2 regions of the Streptomyces sp. NPDC037100 genome follow, and region 2 is predicted to be linked to the other one. Evidence: riboswitches for the same ligand, from Rfam matches in the RefSeq annotation. Region 2 holds a riboswitch; the other holds the start of a gene.
The links. Region 2 has a riboswitch for thiamine pyrophosphate ahead of ACZ7EG_RS29320 (thiamine ABC transporter substrate-binding protein). Riboswitches for the same ligand answer to the same signal wherever they lie in the genome.
Positions count from the first base shown of each region.

Region 1: it holds a riboswitch for thiamine pyrophosphate, as region 2 does, so the genes downstream of both, thiO (glycine oxidase ThiO) here and ACZ7EG_RS29320 (thiamine ABC transporter substrate-binding protein) in region 2, are expected to answer to the same signal.

Region 1 is NZ_JBVJSX010000007.1:43,173-46,570, forward strand. Features, by position in the region: gene ACZ7EG_RS23230 (thiazole synthase) at 1-780, opposite strand, end outside; gene thiS (sulfur carrier protein ThiS) at 783-983, opposite strand; gene thiO (glycine oxidase ThiO) at 980-2,152, opposite strand; TPP riboswitch at 2,150-2,261, opposite strand; gene ACZ7EG_RS23245 (avidin-fold protein) at 2,314-2,664, shown strand; gene ACZ7EG_RS23250 (NAD(P)/FAD-dependent oxidoreductase) at 2,697-3,398, shown strand, end outside.
Region 2 is NZ_JBVJSX010000010.1:144,924-148,321, forward strand. Features, by position in the region: gene ACZ7EG_RS29315 (ABC transporter permease) at 1-726, opposite strand, end outside; gene ACZ7EG_RS29320 (thiamine ABC transporter substrate-binding protein) at 765-1,805, opposite strand; TPP riboswitch at 1,930-2,036, opposite strand; gene rlmN (dual-specificity RNA methyltransferase RlmN) at 2,061-3,167, opposite strand.

The sequences.
Region 1 (3,398 bases), on a different contig from region 2:
CTCCGGGTCCAGCACCGCCATGCCCTGCGCGGGAGACGACGCCCGGGCGAAATGCCGCCGGGGGATCCGCCCGGCCCGGTACGCCAGCCGCCCCGCCTCCACGGCGTGCCGCATGGCGTCGGCCATCAGCACGGGTTCCTGCGCCCGCGTCACCGCCGAGGCGAGCATCACGCCCGCACACCCCAGCTCCATCGCCAGCGCGGCGTCCGACGCCGTCCCCGCGCCCGCGTCCAGGATCACCGGCACGCGCGCGTGCTCGACGATCAGCTGGAAGTTGTGCGGGTTGCGGATGCCGAGCCCGGAGCCGATCGGCGAGCCGAGCGGCATGATCGCCGCACAGCCCACGTCCTCCAGCTTCCGCGCGAGCACCGGATCGTCGTTGGTGTACGGCAGCACCGTGAACCCGTCGTCGACCAGGGTCTCGGCCGCCTCCAGCGTCTCGACCGGGTCCGGCAGCAGCGTGCGCTCGTCGGCGATGACCTCCAGCTTGATCAGGTCCGTGCCGAGGGCCTCGCGTGCCAGGCGGGCCGTGAGGACGGCCTCGCCGGCCGTGAAGCAGCCCGCCGTGTTCGGCAGCACCCGGATGCCGAGCTTGTCGAGGACGGACAGCACCGAGCCGTGCACCGAGGCGTTCACCCGGCGCATCGCGACGGTCGTCAGCTCCGTCCCGGACGCGACCAGCGACCGCTCCAGCACGTCGAGGCTGGGCGCCCCGCCCGTGCCCATGATCAGACGGGACGTGAAGGACGTACCACCGAGGACGAACGGATCGTCGGCCATGGTCAGCCTCCCTGGACGGCGGTGAGGACTTCCACGCGGTCTCCCTCGGACAGGGGCGTGGAGGGCCACTGGGTGCGCGGGACGACGGTTTCGTTGAGGGCGGCGGCCACGCCCGAGGGCGAGGCCGTGAGCGACCTCACGACGGTGTCCAGAGCCGTGCCGGGCCCGACGTCCCGGGGCTCGCCGTTGACGGAGATGTTCATGCGGGCTGCTCCGTGAGTGCGGTGGCGGGGCTGAAGCGTTTCGGGGTGAAGGGACGGGCCTCCTCGGGGAGTTCGCCCGTCGCCAGGACGTGCGCCAGGGCGTCGCCGGTCACCGGTGTGAGCAGGACGCCGTTGCGGTAGTGCCCGGTGGCCAGCAGCAGCCCCTCCAGACCGGTGGGTCCGAGCAGCGGCGCGTTGTCGGGGGAGCCGGGCCGCAGCCCGGCCCTGGTCTCGGTGAGCGGCAGCTCGGTGATGCCCGGGACCAGCTCGTGCGCGTCCCGCAGCAGCTCGTACACGCCGCCCGCGGTCACGGTGGTGTCCCAGCCCAGCTCCTCGCTGGTGGCCCCGACGACCAGTTCGCCGCTCGCGCGCGGCACCAGGTAGACGTGGCTGCCGCGCACGACCGCGCGCACGGTCCGGTTCAGGAACGGCCCGTGCCGCTGCGGCATGGTCAGCCGCAGGACCTGGCCCTTCACGGGCCGCACAGGAGGCAGTACGTCCGCCGGGACGCCGGCGAGCCGCCCGCTGAGACTGCCCCCGGCGAGCACCACCTGCCCGGCGGCCGCCCCGGTCCCGTCCGCCAGAACGGCACCGGCGGCCCGGTCCCGGACGACGGTCAGCCGCTCCGCCCACGCCCGGTGGAAGACCACGCCCGCCCGCTCGCACGCGGCGAGAAGCGCCCCGGCCAGCCGCCGGGGATCGATCTGGTGATCACCGTCGACCCGCAGCCCCCCGCGCACGCCCGGCGCGAGCATCGGCTCCAGGCGCCGGCACTCGCGCCCCGACAGCCACTGCGACTCCAGCCCCGACTGCTGTTGCAGGGCGTGCAGTTCGCGCAGATGGGCCCGGTCGTCGGCGTCCAGGGCCACGGCGAGCGTGCCGCAGCGGCGGTAGCCGAGGTCCCGGCCGGTCAGCTCGGTGAGCTCGGCGGCGAAGTCCGGGTAGCGCCTGGCGGAGGCGAGGTTCAGGCCGAGCAGGGTCTGCTCGCCGTAGTGCAGTTCCGTGACGGCGGCCAGCATGCCGGCGGCCACCTGCGCGGCTCCGCCGCCCGGCTCGGGGTCCACGACGGCCGTGGTGAGGCCCCGTTGCGCGGCCCGCCAGGCCGTGACCAGGCCGATGATCCCGCCCCCGATGACCAGGACGTCTGACGATGTGGACGTAGGCGTCATGGGCGTCCAGCCCCTCCCTTCGCCGGCATGACCCGGATCAGGTTCGTACGGTCGGAGGCCGCCAGCCTCCCTCTCAGCCCGGTGCGTCCGGGCTCCCGCGAGTGCTTTACGTTGGCCACCCTAGCCCGACGCCCTGTCCCGCAGTAAGGGAGCCTCAGCCCATGGCCCGATCCCTCGACGGTCTCGTCCTCGCCCCGGTCGCCGACCAGGCACCGGGCCAGGTGGGCACCCGCACCCGGTTCACGTACCACGAGCGGGAGGGCGAGATCTGGGCCGAGTACACGGGCGGCGACGTCGTACGCGGGCACCTCGTGGGTACCCGGGAAGGTGACCGGCTGGACTTCCGGTACGTCCAGCTCAAGCGGGACGGGACCACCTCCTCGGGGCACTGCGTATCGGCGGTCGTGGAGCTGCCCGACGGGCGGGTGCGGCTGGAGGAGACCTGGGAGTGGGAGTCCCAGCGGGGCAACGGCACGAGCGTTGTGGAGCAGGTCACGGCGCATGAGCACTGACTGACAGAACGTCAGGTGTCTATGGTGATCAGGTGAGCGAGCAGACGCAGGAACCAGGTCCGTCCGCGCCGCGGCGCGTCGTCGTGGCGGGTGCGGGCATGGCCGGGGTGCAGACCGCCGTCGCCCTGCGCGAGCAGGGCTTCACCGGTGACGTGATCCTCATCGGCGCCGAGCCCCACCAGCCCTACGACCGGCCCCCGCTGTCCAAGGCCGTTCTGCTCGGCAAGTCCGAGGGCTCCGCCTTCGACGTCGACTTCGAGGCTCTCGGCATCGAACTGCGGCTCGGCTGCGAGGTGCTGGGCCTGCGCCCCGCCGACCACGAGCTGGACACCGAGGACGGACCCGTGCCGTACGACGTCCTCGTCGTCGCGACCGGCGCGGAACCCGTCCGGCTGCCCGGCACCGAGGGCGTGCCCGGTGTGCATCTGCTGCGCACCCTGGACGACGCCGAGCGGCTGCGGCCGGTGCTGGCCCGCCAGCACGACATCGTGGTCGTCGGCGCGGGCTGGATCGGCGCGGAGTTCGCCACCGCCGCGCGCGAGGCGGGCTGCGCGGTGACCGTCGTCGAGGCCGCCGAACGCCCGCTCGCCGGGGCGCTGCCCGCCGAGGTCGCCGCCCCGATGGCCGGCTGGTACGCCGCCGCGGGCGCGGTCCTGCGCACGCACGCGCGCGTGGAGCGCGTCGAACCCGGTGTCGTCGTCCTCGACGACGGCTCGCGGCTGCCCGCGGGCGCG
Region 2 (3,398 bases):
GATCGCGCCCACCGCGACGAACTGGATGAGGGTCAGCACGGCCGCCGTGGACAGGTCGAAGATCTCCGAGGTCTGCCGGTAGATCTCCACCTCCAGAGTGGAGAAGGTGGGCCCGCCGAGGACCTGCACCACCCCGAAGGAGGTGAAGGTGAACAGGAAGACCATCAGCGCGGCGGCGGCCACGGCCGGGGCGAGCGCGGGCAGCGTGACCTGCCGCCAGGCCTTCGACGGCGACGCCCCGAGCATGCGCGCGGCCTCTTCCTGCCGCGGGTCGAGCTGCGCCCAGAGCCCGCCGACGGTCCTGACGACGACCGCGTAGTTGAAGAAGACGTGCGCGAGCAGGATCGCCCACACGGTGGTGTCCAGCCGTACGCCCCACAGCTCGTCGAGCAGCCCGCCCCGCCCGACGAGCGCCAGGAACGCCGTACCGACGACGACCGTCGGCAGCACGAACGGCACGGTCACGACCGCCCGCAGGACCTGCTTGCCCGGGAAGTCGAAGCGGGCGAAGACGTACGCGCCGGGAAGAGCGACGAGCAACGTGAGCGCGGTGGAGACCACTGCCTGCCAGGTGGTGAACCACAGCACGTGCCGGACGTCGGACTGCGCCAGCACCTCCCCGATCCGTCCGAGGTGCCAGGTCCCGTCGGTCTTGAGGCCGCGCGCGACGATCGCGGCGACGGGGTAGGCGAAGAAGACCGCGAAGAACGCGACGGGCGCGGCCAGCAGACCGAACCGCGCCGCCGCGCCCCGCGTCCGGGCGGCTACTTCAGTACGAGTGAGGTCCACGACTTGACCCACTGGTCACGGTGGTCGGCGATCTTCGCCGGGTCCATGGTCTCCGGGTCCTTCGCCTGCGGCCCGTACTTCACGAACTCCGGCGGCACCTGGGCGCCCTCGCGCACCGGGTAGACGAACATGTTGAGCGGCATGTCGTCCTGGAACGGCTTGCTGACGAGGAATTCGAGGAAGGCCTTGCCGCCCTTGGTGTTCTTCGCGTTGCTGAGCAGCCCGGCGTACTCGACCTGCCGGAAGCAGGTGCCCTCGGCGACCCCGGTCGGGGCGGCGGTGGGCTTCGGCTTGGCGTACAGCACCTCCGCGGGCGGCGAGGAGGCGTACGACACGACGAGCGGCCGGTCGCCCTTGGCCTTCTTGCCGCTGCTGGAGCCGGAGAACTCCTCGTTGTAGGCCTGCTCCCAGCCGTCGACGACCTTCACGCCGTTGGCCTTGAGCTTCTTCCAGTAGCCCTCCCAGCCGTCATCGCCGTACTTCGCGGCGGTGCCGAGCAGGAAACCGAGACCGGGCGAGGAGGCGGAGGCGTTCTCGGTCACCAGCAGGTTCTTGTACTGGGGCTTGACCAGGTCGTCGAAGCTCTTCGGCGGCTCCAGCTCGTGGTCGGCGAAGTACTTCTTGTCGTAGTTGACGCAGATGTCGCCGGTGTCGATGGGCGTGACCCGGTGCTGGTCCTGGTCGACGCGGTACTCGGCCTTGATCGTGTCGGAGCCCTTCGGCTCGTACGACTGGAACAGCCCGTTGTCGAGCGCCCGCGAGAGCAGCGTGTTGTCGACGCCGAAGAAGACGTCGCCCTGCGGGTTGTCCTTGGTCAGGATGGCCTTGTTCACGGCCTGCCCGGCGTCGCCGTCCTTGAGGACCCTGACCTTGTAGCCGGACTGCTTCTCGAAGGCCGCGATGACGTCCTCGGACGCGGCCCACGAGTCGTGGCTGACCAGCGTCACGGTCTTGGAGTCGCCGGACCCCTGCCCGCCGCCGGACGACTCCCCGCACGCGGCGAGCGTGCCGGCCATGCCGAGCCCGACGACCGCCGCCGTCAGCCGCTTGATGTTGTTACCCACTGGATTCCTCCTGGAGTGACCAGGAGAAGACGCGGCCCCGCCCGGGACTTCCGTGGTCCCGGGCGGGGCGCAACAGCTCGAGTGATGACCGATCTCCCTACCCAGAATGACCTGGGCCAGGTTCGGAGGGTCTGCGGCCCTGTGCCGCACTCTCAGCGCTGTGGCGCTCCCCTGTCGGAATATGCAGATGTTCTTACGGCGGTCAGACTACCGTTCGGTGGCCGCGAGCTGACCACACGCCCCGTCGATCTCCTGACCACGGGTGTCCCGGATCGTCACCGGCACACCATGGGCCGCGATGGCCTCCACGAAGGCCTTCTCGTCCTCGGGCCGCGAGGCGGTCCACTTCGACCCGGGCGTCGGGTTCAGCGGGATCAGGTTCACGTGCACGGGCTTGCCCTTGAGCAGCCGCCCGAGCCGGTCACCCCGCCACGCCTGGTCGTTGATGTCCCGGATCAGCGCGTACTCGATGGACAGCCGGCGCCCGGACTTGGCGCTGTACTCGAAGCCGGCGTCCAGCACCTCGCGGACCTTCCAGCGCGTGTTCACGGGCACGAGGGTGTCGCGCAGTTCGTCGTCGGGCGCGTGCAGCGAGATGGCGAGGCGGCACTTGAAGCCCTCGTCGGAGAACCGGTGGATGGCGGGGACGAGGCCGACGGTGGAGACGGTGATACCGCGCTGCGAGAGCCCCACGCCGTCGGGCTCGGGGTCGGTGAGCCGCCGGATGGAGCCGATGACCCGGTTGTAGTTGGCGAGGGGCTCGCCCATGCCCATGAAGACGATGTTGCTGAGCCGCGCAGGGCCGCCGGGAACCTCCCCGTCCCTCAGGGCCCGCATGCCGTCCACGATCTGGTGCACGATCTCGGCGGTGGACAGATTCCGGTCCAGCCCGGCCTGCCCGGTAGCACAGAACGGGCAATTCATCCCGCACCCGGCCTGCGAACTGATGCACATGGTCACCCGGTCCGGGTAGCGCATCAGCACGGACTCGACGAGCGTCCCGTCGAACAGCCGCCACAGGGTCTTGCGGGTGGTGCCCTGGTCGGTCGACAGATGCCGCACGACGGTCATCAGCTCGGGCAGCAGGGCTTCCTGGAGCCGCCCCCGGGCGCCGACCGGGATGTCGGTCCACTGCTCCGGATCGTGCGCGTACCGCGCGAAGTAGTGCTGCGAGAGCTGCTTGGCACGAAACGGCTTCTCCCCGACCGCGGCAACGGCCTCCTTGCGCTCGGCAGGAGTGAGATCGGCGAGATGCCGCGGCGGCTTCTTGGCTCCGCGGGGGGCGACGAAAGTGAGTTCTCCGGGTGCAGGCATAACCCATCCAGTGTGGCAGATCAACTCCGGTTGCCCAGGCCAGAACGGGGTGGGGACGGTCACCCGTGATCGCCGTCTGTCGTCGTTGGTCTACCTCGGACGGCCCAGAGACGGCCCAGAGGGCGATCGCGAGTAGGGCCGCGACTCAGCCCGAACCTGTGAGGCGCGCTCTGACCGTGCGCCCCTTTCGCAACGCGCGCCCCCCTTGCGTATCACGATCACTGCGTGGAC